2 regions of the Paenibacillus sp. OT2-17 genome follow, and region 2 is predicted to be linked to the other one. Evidence: riboswitches for the same ligand, from Rfam matches in the RefSeq annotation. Region 2 holds a riboswitch; the other holds the start of a gene.
The links. Region 2 has a riboswitch for cobalamin ahead of GRP75_RS00210 (ABC transporter substrate-binding protein). Riboswitches for the same ligand answer to the same signal wherever they lie in the genome.
Positions count from the first base shown of each region.

Region 1 (2,915 bases), on a different contig from region 2:
AGCGCTGCTCCTACCAACATTCCCAGTAACACTCGTGGCAATCTGACCTTCAAAATAATTTGCTCTGAGGATGTATTCCAATCCGGTGTAAACGTATCGCCTAACCATGGAAGGTGGTTAACCAGAATGCCCGTGATCTGGCTGACCGGAAGCTTGGCCGAGCCGATGCCAAGACAGAGCAGTAGCGTCAGTAACAGCAGGACAAGACCTGTTCCTCCAAAGCCGATCAGTTTACGGTTCATTTGAAAATTTCAGGATACACGCCCTTGGCCACTTCCTTGAGACCTTCCGTTACGCGTGGACCCGGACGACTAATCAAATTATCATCCACGGCAAATACCCGGTTGTGGCGAACAGCCGATATTTGATCCCATCCACTGCGAGCTTTAATGATTTCGCCGAGCGTTTGACCAGTTTTGTCGTCCTTGACACTTTTGCTGTACAAAATCACGTCAGGGTTCGCAGCAATAATATTTTCCTCACTAATTTGGTACCACCCCTTCTGCGTGGCACCTACATTTTCGCCGCCCGCTAACGTGATCAGCTCGTCCATAAACTCGCCTTTACCAACTGTCCAGCCTGGTGAAAACTCGACGTATACCCGCAGCTTCTGCCCTTTACCGATATTTTTAATTCCTTCTTTCACTTCAGCTACATCTGCTCTCATCTTGTCAGTCACCGCTCTCGCTTCTTTCTGATGATCGGTGATTTTCCCATACAATTCGATGTTAGCCATGACATCTTCAACTGTCTTCGGTTCCGTTTTAAAAATCATAATTCCCATATCGCGCAGCTTGGTCGTAGCCTGTTCACTAAGTGATATCCCTGCAAAAACGACTTCCGGGTTAGCAGCAATGATCGCCTCTTCGTTCGGTTTCATAATACCGCCCACTTTAGGCTTTTTCGTAGCTGCTTCTGGGTAATCAGAGTAGTCGGAGACACCGACAATTTCCTTATCCAGCCCGATGGCGAACAGCGCCTCGGTTTCTGCCGGGGAGACGGAAACGATTTTATCCGGCGCTTTTTTGAATGTAAATTCCTGTCCTGTTGCATCCTTAACTGTGAGTGGGTAAACTGTTTTGCCCGGAGGCTCTTGTGCGGTTACGGTCTGTCCCGGCTGCTGTGAAGAAGTCTGGTTCTCTTTATTTTCAGCATTTTTCCCATTAGCTCCACATGCACTCAGCACAACTGCCAAAATCAGAACCAATAGACCTGTTGTCCAAACCTTTATTTTTTTTCCTGCCATGATTTGCACCCCTTCATAAAAAAATCGTTAAGAGCGTTACTTGAACATCATCAGATATCTTCTAAATCCAGCCTTCTTTTCCTATCAAAAAAACCCCGCATCCTCATATCAGGACACAGGGGTCACGTTAGCGCAGATCGTGCGCAGGCGGCAGCTTCTTTCCGCATGGACAGTCACTGCGAACACGTCATCCTTTCCTCGAAGGATTATGGTGACAGGCGGACGGGCAGGTATCCTGACTTATGGTAAAATGCATGTCCTGAAATTCTTTCATATGCTTAGTAGCACATAAAGCAGGACTAACGGGCATGTTTCCATTTACAGTGGCGGGACCGCGCCGGACTCACACCGACTTCCCTTTTAACAGCGCAGGCAAGGGAAACCATAGTTTCATCACGCTGCGCCGACCTCGTCTGCTGGATATTTGATGTAGTGGTAGTCAAGCCGTTCTTTTACTTGATGATTATAGGTTAAAAAGAGGCGGCTTACAACCCAAACAGCCTCTTTATCCGCTGGTGTCTAACCTAATGAGGAAGCATTTCTGCTATGTAATTGTGCCGTCCTGCCAGCCTCAATTGAATCCTAAATGCTTCTCCCGGCTTCGGATTCAAACTCCAAAAATCATGGCCCGGTATCAGCATGCAAGCTAACTGACGAATTACGCCACCATGCGTAACGACCAAAACAGAGGGTGGCGCAGCAGTCAAATCCATGGGTTGAACTTCCATAGCAACACGCCATTCATACAGAGAGTCAAGAAATTTCCGTAGACGATTCACTAAATCTGCCCAAGACTCTCCTCCAGGAGGGGTTATCCGTTGCGGCTCATCAATCCAAGCGCGATACAACGACACATCCTTGAGCATGTCATACGTTTTTCCATCCCACTCACCAAAATGAAGCTCTCGCAGACGTGGTTCCATCATAGGAGACATAGTAGATAGGGAACCTCCAGACGTCAATTCTGATTCCGGCACAATGATCTGCAAGGTCTGGCGACATCGCATTAAATCGCTGCAATAGATTCGAGCAAAGGACTGCCCTTGCAATTTTTCTTGCAAAGGCTTTAATTCCTGCTCTGCTCCCGGTAGCAAACCTAAGTCGGAGTGTCCTAGATATCGACGTTCCTTGTTCCATAAGGTTGTGCCGTGACGAACTAACACGAGTTCCATGTCCCAATGCAGATCTTCTTTAGCATCATACGGCACCTTATCCTCCTGTGAGTTCGGACTTTGTGCGTATTCTACTGTCCTTTTTGCTGCTATATCTTGTTTCAAGATCATGTCACTTCCTGCTCGATCATTATTCAGTGTGTCACTCCTCACCGCACCCATCCCAAGGCAAAACAACCTGCGGCTCCTAACAAACACAATCCTACAAACATACTGGACACGGCGAACATCAGCTGGATCGTATGCCGTATATCTTTCGACTCTAGCGGTCGTATCCAATCGCCCATGTATGCACGAAAGGAGCGCACGCCATGATACACATTATAGCCTCCAAGACGAATCCCCAGTGCACCGGCAACAGCCGATTCCGGGAAGCCACTGTTCGGGCTTGGGTGCAGACGAGCGTCTCGCTTGACTGTGCGCCAGCTTCTTGCAGCATCTCGCTTGTACATCCACGCCGCTACCACAAGCATTGCCGCTGTCAGGCGTGCCGGAAT
Region 1 covers NZ_WUDQ01000204.1:62-2,976, reverse strand. The annotation lists gene GRP75_RS17345 (FecCD family ABC transporter permease) at 1-242, opposite strand, end outside; gene GRP75_RS17340 (ABC transporter substrate-binding protein) at 239-1,246, opposite strand; cobalamin riboswitch at 1,455-1,648, opposite strand; gene GRP75_RS17335 (histidine phosphatase family protein) at 1,771-2,529, opposite strand; partial or broken gene GRP75_RS17330 (cobalamin biosynthesis protein CobD/CbiB) at 2,568-2,915, opposite strand, start outside.
Region 1: another riboswitch for cobalamin. It lies ahead of GRP75_RS17340 (ABC transporter substrate-binding protein); the one in region 2 lies ahead of GRP75_RS00210 (ABC transporter substrate-binding protein).

Region 2 (12,413 bases):
CTGAATGAGCAGGTATACTTCGCTGAGGTTCATTCATTCACTCGGCAGGAAACCTATCAGGTGAGTATTTCCCAAAAATATCTCGATGCCAGCGACCATGTGCTAATCGTAGATGATTTTTTGGCTACTGGCGCAGCATTGGTTGGACTTACGGATATTGTGAAGGAAGCAGGAGCGGAGCTGGCCGGGGTTGGCTGTGTGATTGAGAAGAGCTTCCAGGAAGGTCGTGGACTGTTGGAGCAGAGAGGCATTGCTGTGCGCTCTCTTGCGCGTATCGCTTCCATGGCACCAGGCGAGGTTCATTTTATAGAGGAAGCTGGCGCGGTGATTCCTCCCGTTAAGGAGAATGTGGGATGTTAAGTAAACAAAAGTTATTCGCGCTGGGCTTCCAGCATGTCATGGCGATGTACGCTGGAGCAATTGCTGTACCTCTAATTGTAGGGGGAGCATTGCACCTGACGCCAGCCCAGATGGCTTATTTGGTGGCTGCCGATCTGTTCACTTGCGGGATTGCTACGTTATTACAGATTATGGGGACACGCTTTTTCGGTAGTAGACTGCCTGTCATTTTAGGTTGTACGTTTACGGCAGTAGGGCCCATCATCGCGATTGCTTCGACCTCAAATTTAGCGACAGCGTATGGTGCCATTATTTTGTCTGGTATATTCGTGGTGTTAGCGGCACCGTTGTATGGCAAGCTGCTACGCTTTTTCCCGACGGTGGTTACGGGTTCGGTGGTTACGATTATCGGTCTATCCCTTATTCCGGTGGCGATGAACAATGTAGCAGGGGGGCAGGGCAGCGCGGATTTTGGACAGCCACGTAATTTGCTGTTGGCGTTAGTCACACTACTGGTTATTCTGCTTGTGAATCGGTTGGCAAAAGGCTTTTTGCGCTCGATTTCCGTGCTTATTGGGTTGTTCGCGGGCACAGTGGTTGCTTATGGAATGGGAATGGTGCATTTTGCTCCCGTGGCGGAGGCTTCATGGGTGAGTGTTGCACAGCCGTTTTATTTTGGTAAGCCAGAGTTTAGCATTATGGCAGTTTGTACGATGATTATCGTCAATATTGTCAGTATGGTTGAGTCTACAGGCGTTTATTTGGCAGTTGGCAAAGCAATTGATCAGAAGGTGGAGCAGAAGCAGATCGTCAATGGTCTGCGTTCCGAAGGACTTGCGATTATGCTTGGGGGTATTTTTAACGCGTTTCCTTATACAGCTTTCTCGCAAAATGTGGGTCTGATTTCACTCACACGCGTCAAATCGCGGAACGTTATTTTTGCTGCGGGCGGTATCATGGTTGTTCTTGGTTTGCTTCCTAAGCTGGCTGCCTTAACGACTGTGATTCCTAATGCTGTGCTGGGCGGAGCGATGATCGTCATGTTCGGCTCGGTCGCTGCATCAGGCATGTCTATTCTGTCAGAAGTGGATCTGCGGAAGGAAAGCAATCTGCTGATCGCAGCATGCAGCATTGCTGTGGGCCTAGGCTCTGCCGTTCTGCCACAAATGTTCGACCAGCTGCCGAGCTTTGCCAAAATGCTGTTGCAAAATGGTATCGTTTCGGGCTCGATTACAGCGATTGTCTTGAACATCGTTTTGACGAGAAAACAGGGCGAATCTGTCAAAAGCGTGACGGTTCAGGAGGTTCCACAGAAGGTTTGATGATTAGGGATAAATAAACCCTTGCCGTCTGGGGACATATAGATATTGACCCTGTCCGACTGTGCAGTGGCGCTAAAGTTAGCTCTTAAGTTGATTTATTTACTAGAGGAATTTGCTAGAGTAGTGGGCGAGGTAGTGGTATAATTTACCTTATGGATTTTGAATAGTGGTGGATGTTTTCGGACCACGGTGCAGCTTCCCGAAAGGGGGTGAAGCCGATGGTCACACTTGTGTCGTGCTACGATGTGTTGCGTTGGATGGTTACGTTACTAAGCCTGGTGTTTAGCATTCGTAAACTTTATCGCTGGCTACGTCGGAAATTTCGGAACAAGCGAAAACCCACCGCGTAATTAGGTTGGCCCCTAACGGTGGGTTTCGTTTGCATTAACCATTAGTTATGCAGCGCGCCGTGGGTGATCCACAGCCTTTCAAGTCCTAAGAGTCTTTGCCGTTGGCGCGGCGAAGACTCTTTTTAGTATACGGACACGATGATTATCTATATACCTAATTTTAGCACGTTCATTTCGTGCACGCAATGAATAGACATCACCTTCATTCTCGCCACATCGTTCAAATTTAAATTATTGTGCAGCATTTATTGACAAGCCTGTGACAACAAAATAAGATCGTAATGGAAAGAAATAAAGGAAGAAAACAGGTGTGAGCCGGACGACTCTATGTACGGGGTTTTGTTGAGACCATGTGGATAGTTGTTGAGCGTGTTCACTTAAAAGGGAAGTTCGGTAGATTCCGACACGGACCCGCCACTGTATACAGGCATCAGCAGGATACTGCTGGAGCTTTCAGAACAGCCACTGGAACTGTGAAGAACCGGGAAGGCCTGAAAGATACGCCTGGAGTCAGGAGACCTGCCTGTTTTGACATCACTGTCAGACCCACGGGATGCTGGGGAGGTGGTTAGGCGTGCTGCATACAGAATGTCTGAAACCGATCTGATCCCTTCTATGTTTTTGGAGCTGGCTTCGAGGTGAGTTTTGACATTTTATAATGAAAGCATTTCTGACTGCTGATCAAGTGGTCCGGAATGCTTTTTTCGCGTTTTGCGTTAGGTTTATATGATTTTACAAGATAGAGGGGGATTCATTGAATGATTAGCAATCGTAGCAGGCGTTCATGGTTGATATGTACAGGGGGGATGCTGTTGCTGGCAGTTATGGCTCTTTCGGGATGTGCCAGCAATAAGACGTCGGATAGCTCCGGCAAAGGTGAAAACGCGTCAGCACAACAAACAGCGACAGGTAAAAAGCTGATAATGGCGTATACATGGAAACCGTCAGGCGTTGACCCGCACGGAGATAATAGCTGGGATGTGATGCGATCCGGTGCAGGTGAGACACTGGTACGTTTGAATGAAAAGCTGGAGCCTGTGGCTTGGCTGGCAAAGGAGTGGAAGCAGGATAGTCCTACAGTTTGGACGTTCAGCTTGCAGGATAAAGTCACTTTTCATGATGGAAAGAGTATGGATGCAGCAGGTGTAAAAGCGTCTTTGCTGCGCTCTATCGAGAAAAGCCATCTGGCAAAGGATTTACTGAATGTGAAGTCCATTGATGTAAGCGGCCCGCTGGCCTTGAAAATCACGACAAACCAGCCGAACGCGGCGCTGGTGTCCAATCTAGCTGATCCATCGACGATTGTACTGGATGTGGCATCGATGAAAGATGAGCAGAGTTACCCAGCAATGACAGGCGCCTTTAAAATTAAAGCGTTCAACAAGGACCAATCGTTGGTCGTAGAGCGTTATGACGGATATTGGGGCGAGAAGGCACGACTGGCTGAAGCGACGATGAAGTTCATTACGGACGGGAATTCGCGTCTGATGGCGCTGCAATCCGGCGAGGTGGACGTAGCGACGGATATTCCGGTTGATAACGCAGAGGTACTGAAAAAGAACGACAAGCTACAAGTGCTGTCGGCTCCCTCCTTGCGCACCCATATGATCGTGTACAATATGGAATCGCCAGTATTCGAGGATGCGGCGAACCGTAAGGTGGTGGACAGCCTGATTCCGCGCACATCGATTGTGAGCGCCGTCATGAGAGGCTTCGGTACGGAAGCAAGCAGTCCGTTCCCGAGCATTCTTCCCTTCGGTAAAGTTGAGCGTAAAGCGCTGGACGGAACGGCGGATCAGCTGTTAACGAAGGATGGCTGGCAGAAGGACGCCCAAGGGACATGGACTAAGCAAGGCAAGCCGTTCGAGGTTACGCTGCTGACTTTTCCTCAGCGTCCGGAACTCTCTGTTATGGCTGAGGTCATCCAAAGCCAATTGCTAAAAGAGGGAATCCAGGTCAAGATTCGCAAGGTGGAAAATATCGACGAGGCGTTGACCAAAAACGATTGGGATTTTGCTATGTACAGTATGCTTACTGCTCATACAGGAGAGCCGCAATATTTTATGGACATGTTTTATTTTTCGAAAAGCGAAGCCAATGTAAGCCGTTATAGTTCCAAACCGCTAGAGAGTATTCTTAACAGCTTGAAGCTGGCGAAGGATACAGCGCAGCGTAATGCCGTGACACTACAAGCGCTGGATATCATCAATACGGATTTGCCACAGTCGTTCATTGTGCATCCTGACAATGTGTTTGGTGTGAAAAAAGGGGTAGAGGGTTTTACACCCCATCCGATCGAGTATTACTACATTACAGCGCAATCCGATATTGCGGAATAACGAGCGGCGTATCCTATGATTCGTTTTATACTGGAACGTGTGGCGCAGCTGCTCATCATTGTATTCGTTGTATCCACGCTGACTTTTGTACTGATGCGCCTGGCTCCTGGAGACCCTGCTACCATTTTGCTCACCGCGCATAATGTCCCTGCCTCTGAGGAGGCGTTGACGACGCTACGGCAGGAACTGGGCTTAAACGAACCGTTTCATATTCAATATGTGAACTGGCTGCGGGATGTGTTCACAGGGCATTGGGGCACCTCGTATGTATCCAAGGAATCCGTGCTAGCCGAACTGTGGAACAGACTGCCTGCTACTGTGGAGCTAGCTGCTGCGGGCTTTGCCGTCATGACGGTGCTTACGCTGGGGTTGGGGCTGGCTGCCTCGCTAAAAATCAGCGGTCCACTGGATCGCCTGGGTAGGCTGTTTGCCCTGCTGGGATCGTCGATCCCCTCTTTTTGGCTTGGGTTTCTGTTGATCTATCTATTCTCCGTTCGCTTGGGCTGGCTCCCATCCATGGGAAGGGAGGATTGGACACATTTAGTGCTCCCTGCGCTGACTCTTGGTGCAGGTTTGGGAGCTGTGCAAGCCCGTGTACTACGCGCTCAAATGCTAGAGCTGGGTGACCGGAATTTTGTGAAAGCAGCGAAGGCTCGAGGCTTTTCCCGAATGCATATCCTGTTTTTTGAGATATTTAAGCATGCGGTTCTGCCTATAATTACACTGCTAGGTACCAATCTATCATTTATGCTGGCAGGTAATGTCATCGTAGAGACCATTTTTTCATGGCCGGGGTTGGGCAAGTATTTTATAGATGCAATTACACAGCGAGATTATCCGGTGATTCAGGGGTATGTTATTTTTGCCGTATTTTTAATTGTAGGAGTTCAGTGTTTGGTGGATGTGGTCCAGACGGCGATAGATCCGAGGCTACGTTTGCGTTAAGGGGGAAGCTGAAAATGAAAAAGATACGGCTTTCCTTTCAAGGGAGCTTGCTGGCAGGAGGCGTACTGTTTGGTCTGATCGTGCTGCTTGGGTTATTGGCTCCATGGGTCGCTCCTCATGATCCTCTTCAAGTGGATCTTTTGAACCGTCTGGCACCACCCAGTCGGAAATATCCTTTCGGTACGGATCATCTGGGTCGGGATGTGCTGTCACGGCTAATTTACGGGATACGGACGAGCGTGCTAATCGCATGTGCAATTACTGTAGCTACGCTGTGCTTTAGTCTGCCTATAGGGTTGCTCATTGGTTATGTGCGTGGACGTGTAGATCAGCTGATCATGCGGGGAATTGATGGCGTATTGGCTTTTCCTGATATTATTTTAACGGTGGCAATTGTGGGCATTTTGGGCCCGGGTTTTGTTAACATGACCCTTGCGATTATTGCGGTACGGTGGGCGGGCTATGTCCGGTATATCCGTAGTCTGGTTCAAAAAGCCTGTCAGGAGGACTACGTTCGGTATGCCCGTTTATCCGGCAATTCACACGTACGTATACTGAGACGTTATGTATTGCCACAAGCGTTGCCGCAGTTGTTGGTTTATGCGGTATGGGATATCGGACGCGTGGTGCTGATGATCGCGGGGCTATCCTTTCTTGGACTGGGTGTACAGCCGCCCAAGCCAGAGTGGGGCGTGATGCTGCATGATGCAACCTCGTATTTTCAGGTGGCTCCGCATGTCATGATTTTCCCGGGCTTGGCGATTATGCTGTTCGTACTTGCCTGCCAGCTTTTGGGAGACCGCTTTTCGGAAAAGGGGGCGGCCAAATAGTGGGAGATCAAATAGCCCTTGGGGGCAAGGATACGATAGAACAAGTGGCAGGGCGAAAACCGTTGTTACACGTGGAACATTTGGAAATCTGCCGCACAGGCGTAGGAGCAAGCGGAAGTGGGAGCAAACCACTGCTGCGGGATGTGAGCTTTTCCATATATTCAGGGGAGATTGTGGCCCTGACCGGACCGAGCGGATGCGGCAAGAGTCTGACCGCACACGCAATCGCAGGCATGCTGGAGCCAGGTATCGGTGTTACGCAAGGGCGTATCTACTATAACGGGGAAGACATTCTCCCGTTCCAGGAACGGCGCTGGCAAAGGCTGCGCCGAGAGGATATTGCCCTGCTCATTCAACAATCGCTGAGCGGGTTGAATCCGATCCGGACTGTCCGCGCCCAGCTGATGGATACGCTTAGACTGCACGGGCGGCGTCGGATGCCGCACGACCAGATGGAGCCGGGGCACGCTGGTGCTGCCCCATCCCACACTGCACCGCAGCAAGTCCACCCGCTGGGCGTGCTGCCACGGATGCGGCAGATGCTGATCCGTGCCATGGAGATAGCCAGAGGAGGCGCTACTCCAGTGCGGGAGGCCTATTTGCGCTCTCTGCTCCGCAAGGTTGGGTTTACAGATCCTGAGCATATTTTGTCGTCATATCCTTTTGAACTAAGCGGAGGCATGTGTCAAAGGGTGCTGCTGGCTGCAATGTTAAGCTCAGGTCCAAGCCTTTTTATTGCCGATGAGCCTACTACGGCGTTGGATGTTATCAACCGCGACAAGGTTTTGGCATTGCTGCAACAATTGAGAGAAGACTTTGATCTCACCATATTGTTGATTTCACATGATCGCCAAGGTATGAGCCGCATAGCAGATCGAGTGTTGGAGATGAGCCCGGAAGGAAGGATGCACCAGTGATGCTGGAATTGAAGAATGTGACCAAAGCATACCCTGTCCGCAAACGGAGAAAAGGCTGGTTCAGCACGCAAGATAGCGAGCAGGCCGTGAAGAAGGTGAGTCTGGAGTTATGGCAGGGGGAGTGTCTTGGATTGGTTGGAGAAAGTGGAAGTGGCAAAAGCACGCTGGCACAATGTATTCTAGGGCTGGAGTCGTTGACCTCAGGGGAGATTTGGCTGGATCATCAGCCTATACATTTTGGAAAGATGAAGGATGTTCAGCTGTACAAGCGAATCCAGTTGGTTGCACAGGATTCGTCCTCCTCATTGCATCCCCGTATGACCATTCGAGATATTTTGGAGGAGCCAATCCACAATTATTTTCCCGGACGAAAAGCGCAGGCGCTGGATATTTGTCTGTCTCTATTGGAATCAGTAGGAATGGAGGCTGACAGTCTGGAAAAATACCCAGCACAGCTGAGTGGCGGGCAAAAACAGCGGGTATGTATTGCCCGAGCGTTGGCGGTGGAGCCGGATATTATCTTGTTCGATGAATCGATCGCCAATCTGGATACGACAACGCAGTCTTCTGTACTGGACATGCTCAAGAGAATGCAGATGGAGCGTCAGTTGTCCTACCTATTCATCACTCATGATCTCCAATCTACTCGTCAGTTTTGTGATCGAGTTGCCGTCATGGTTCAGGGGGAGATCGTGGAAATATTTAAGGAATGGGATGAAGACTTGTTACAGCATGAGTACACGCGTACTCTGTTTCAAGCGTTGGAGAATTAATCCATAAATTTGATATTATACAAATTTAAAATAAATAAGAGGATTGCTTGCCGAATATTGTTGACAAAATAGAACATGGTACCTATTCTAAATATGATTATGATAATCATTATCACATATATAGAAAAGGGGAAATACATTGATGTCCGTTCGACACCGCAAGACTGCCACCCTTATGTTGGTGGCGCTCCTCTTATTATCCGTTGTTTTGGGCTGCGCGAAGCAGGAAAACACCCCTGCATCCACCTCTACTGACGGAGCTGCCAATGAAAAGTCGATCACGCTATCGTGGCCGCGTGACATTGGTACGATGAATCCTCACGTATACAATCCTTCCCAACTTTTTGCACAATCCATGGTTTATGAGCCGTTAGTCAGCTACAAGCAAGGAGGCAAGCTGGAGCCTGCTTTGGCTGAATCCTGGACTATTTCCAAGGACGGCAAAATATATACGTTTAAGCTACGCAAAGGTGTGAAATTTTCGGATGGAACGCTATTTAATGCGGCCATTGTCAAAAAGAACTTTGACGCTATTATGAAAAATGAGAAGACGCACAGCTGGCTTGGTATAGTAGGCGTTCTCGACAAAACTGAAGCTGTAGATGACAGCACCTTCCGAATGACACTCAAAGAACCATACTACCCAGTGCTTCAGGATTTGTCTGTCGTTCGCCCGTTCCGTTTTCTGGGTGAAGCGGGGTTCCCGGATGATGGAGATACGTCCAAAGGAATCAAGAAACCTGTAGGTACAGGACCTTGGATGCTGGATGAATACAAGCAAGATGAATATGCAACCTTTAAGCGTAATCCAAATTATTGGGGCACTGCACCAAAGGTGGATAAAATTACGGTAAAAATCATTCCCGATGGCGAAACCCGTGTAATGGCCTTTGAAAAAGGCGATCTGGATCTGATTTATGGAGAGGGTGTCATTAGTCTGGATGCTTTCAAACAGCTTCGCGACACGAATCAGTATGTTACCACGCTGTCCGAGCCTGTCGGTACGAGAAGCCTGTTACTCAACTCATCCAATCCCAAGCTGGCAGACCTTCGGGTACGCCTGGCACTCCAACATGGCTTTAACAAGCAGGCAATGGTGGAAGGTGTAACCTCGGGGCTGGAGGAAACAGCGGATACGGTTTTATCCAAAAACTATCCGTATACGAATGTAAACTTACAGCCTGTTGGCTATGATGTGGAAAAATCCAAATCGTTGCTGGATGAGGCTGGCTGGAAGCTGCCCGCAGGCGGTACAGTACGGGAAAAAGACGGACAACAGCTGGATTTTGAGCTGATTTTTGATAAGACTGATCCGATCCAAAAGGCGATGGCTGAAACCATTCAGGCTGAATGGGGAGAATTGGGTGTCAAAGTGAACCTGACCGGACTGGAGCTGACGGTTCAAATTAAGCGCCTTAGATCCAACCAGTTTGATCTGTACTTCTGGTACAACTATGGTGCGCCTTATGATCCGCACTCCTTTATTAATGTCATTGCCAAGAAGAGCTTCGGAATTTCCGAGGTGCTGAGTGCCCTTCCGATGAAGAAAGACCTGGATCAGCAAGTACACGAAGCGCTCTCATCGACAGATGAAACCAAGCGTCAAGAGCTGTATGCTTCGATTCTGAAGACGCTTCAGGAGCAATCTGCCATTGTGCCTATTTCTTATATTAAGAAAACGGCAGTGTACCAGAAAAAGATTACAAACTTTGTATTCCCGGCTAATCGGGATGAAAATCCGTTTGAGGGAATTGAAATCGGAAAGTAGCTGAAGCCGATAGGTAACGGTAGTTTACAGGATAGGAGGACAACTCATGATCAGCTATATCGGGAAGCGAATGGTAGCGGTCATTCCTATTGTTCTCTTTGCCACCCTCGTTACCTTTGCACTGATTCATATTTCACCAGTTGATCCGGCCGAGGCCTATTTGACGGCTGCTCATATTTATCCTACTCCAGAGATTCTGGAGCAGAAAAGACATGAGTTCGGGCTGGATCAGCCTTTGCTGACGCAGTATATGCATACACTTCAAAGAATCAGTCAATTGGACTTTGGTACTTCGTATCTGACCAACAAGCCGGTGTGGGATGAGGTCAAGGTTCGGCTGCCCGCCACTTTTGAATTGGCTGTGAGCAGTATGGTGCTATCTATTGTGGTGAGTATTCCACTGGGCGTGCTGGCGGCGATGCGTAAAAATGGATGGATCGACATGCTTAGTCGAGGAATTTCATATTTTGGCGCATCTATACCCCAGTTTTGGCTGGGATATTTGTTAATCTTCTTTTTCTCTGTCCGATTGGATTGGCTCCCTGTAGAGGGGCGAGGAACGTGGCAGCATCTGGTGTTGCCCACGGTGACCCTGTCGCTGGTTCTGATTGCTTTATATACGCGCCTGCTGCGTTCCAGTGTGTTGGAGCAGCTTCAGGAAACGTATGTGCAGTATGCCAGAACTAGAGGGATTCATGAGCAGGTGATTATGCTCAAGCATGTACTGAAAATTGCCATTGCTCCACTGATTACAAGTCTGGGTATGAATCTGGGCAAGCTTCTGACCGGAACAATTATTGTGGAGCAGGTGTTTTCATGGCCCGGGTTTGGCCGTTATTTTGTGGAAGCGATTTTTAACCGGGATATTCCCGTCATACAATGCTATGTGTTTTTGGCGGCATGCCTGTTCATCGTATGCAATTTGCTTGTTGATCTGGTGCATTTGTATATGGACCCCCGAATTTCATCGAAGGGACGAGCAGAGCAGTGATGATAAGGTTGCGTACAATGTTCAAAGGTCAAAAGGTAATCGTGGTCTGCTCTGTCGTACTGGCTGCTCTTTTTATCATTATGGCGCTAGCTCCTTGGCTGGCTCCCCATGATCCGGTTAAAGTCAATTTACTGCACAAGCTGGAGGGACCTTCGAAAGAATACTGGCTGGGGACCGATCATTTGGGTCGGTGCAATTTATCCCGGTTGCTGTATGGAGCGCGGATTTCCCTCGGTTTTGCGACATTAATTTTCCTGTCCTCGCTTAGCATCGGCGTTGTGGTCGGGTCGCTTGCAGGTTATGTAGGTGGCTGGGTCGATAGTGTGTTGATGCGGTTTTGCGAAGGTATTATGGCGTTTCCGAATTTGGTGCTTGTGCTGGGCATTGTCGGTATTTTTGGGCCGGGCCTCATGCAGGTGCTGCTTGCCTTGATGATGGTGCAGTGGGTGTATTATGCCAGAATGTGCCGCAATATGGTCGTCAGTCTGAAAGAACGGAATTTTATAGCTGCTGCAAGGATTAGCGGGTCCTCCTCAGGGGCCATTATCCGGCGGCATATTATTCCGAATGTGCTGCGGCCGATTGTGGTCATTGGTACACTGGAAATGGGTTGGGCGATCATGGATATTTCCGCGTTGTCGTTCCTTGGTCTAGGCATTCAGCCGCCGACCCCCGAATGGGGAGCGATGATTCATGAGGGAACGGGATACATTCGCAGTCATCCGGAATTAATGATCTATCCGGGGGTTATGATTCTGGTGGTGGTGATGGCCTTCAATATATTGGGGGAGGCGCTGTCCGACCGATACGGAATTGCCAAACGTCAGTAAAACAGGAGTGAGTTACAACGATGGACGACAGGGAGAAGGTGCTGGAGGTCAGCGGCTTACAGGTGAAGCTCAAAACCGGTGCCGGGGCGGTATCTCTGCTGGAGCCAACTCATTTTGAGCTGAAAAAGGGACAGGTACTGGGTCTTGTCGGCGAGAGTGGAAGCGGCAAAACAGTGACTTGTAAAGCGTTGCTCCAACTGCTGGATCGCCAGACGATGGACGTGGAAGGTAGTGTCCGTCTGAACGGGCGTGAGCTGAACGGAATGGTGGCCGAGGAGATGCGCCGTATTCGGGGCAAGGAAATCGCGTTTATTATGCAAAATCCGATGAGCGCTTTTACGCCAGTGTATACGATTGGAGCTCAGTTTATGGAAACGGTCCGCACGCACACCGGATTAACCAAACGACAGGCCCATGAACTTGCCATAACGGCTCTGGAAAATATGAATCTGCCCGATCCAGCCAAGCTGATGAAGCGTTATTCGTTTCAGTTGAGCGGCGGGATGCTGCAACGAGTCATGATCGCCATTTCCATGTGCCTGCGGCCAGCAGTGGTTATTGCCGATGAACCAACGACGGCGCTCGATGTGGTCAATCAGCTACAGGTGCTAAGAGAGCTGGATCGCTTGCGTACGGAATACAATACGTCCATTTTGCTGATCTCGCATGATCTGGGCGTCATTTCCCAATTGGCGGATGAAGTGGCTGTCATGCAGCAGGGTCGTATTGTTGAGCAGGCTGAGGTCCATCAGTTATTCGATCACCCGCAGGATGAATATACGAAAATGCTGCTGCATGTCAGACCCAAGTTGTCCATTCGGGGCATAAATCAGGTAGGTGGTTAGTCGCCTGTTCGACGGTTACACTTTCAAAAGGGGAGCGAATGCGCATGCTACAAGTGAAGAAAGTAACTCATAGCTATGGAAGGCGCAAATGGCTGGGCCGCTCTGAACCACGTCCTCCTGTGTTGGCTAACGTTTCGCTTACTATAGAAAGTGGGTTTTGCCTA
Region 2 covers NZ_WUDQ01000001.1:41,621-54,033, reverse strand. The annotation lists gene GRP75_RS00220 (xanthine phosphoribosyltransferase) at 1-360, shown strand, start outside; gene GRP75_RS00215 (nucleobase:cation symporter-2 family protein) at 354-1,661, shown strand; cobalamin riboswitch at 2,349-2,552, shown strand; gene GRP75_RS00210 (ABC transporter substrate-binding protein) at 2,770-4,350, shown strand; gene nikB (nickel ABC transporter permease) at 4,366-5,295, shown strand; gene nikC (nickel transporter permease) at 5,310-6,125, shown strand; gene GRP75_RS00195 (ATP-binding cassette domain-containing protein) at 6,125-7,042, shown strand; gene GRP75_RS00190 (ATP-binding cassette domain-containing protein) at 7,039-7,815, shown strand; gene nikA (nickel ABC transporter substrate-binding protein) at 7,958-9,583, shown strand; gene nikB (nickel ABC transporter permease subunit NikB) at 9,630-10,574, shown strand; gene nikC (nickel ABC transporter permease subunit NikC) at 10,574-11,404, shown strand; gene GRP75_RS00170 (ABC transporter ATP-binding protein) at 11,425-12,249, shown strand; gene nikE (nickel import ATP-binding protein NikE) at 12,288-12,413, shown strand, end outside.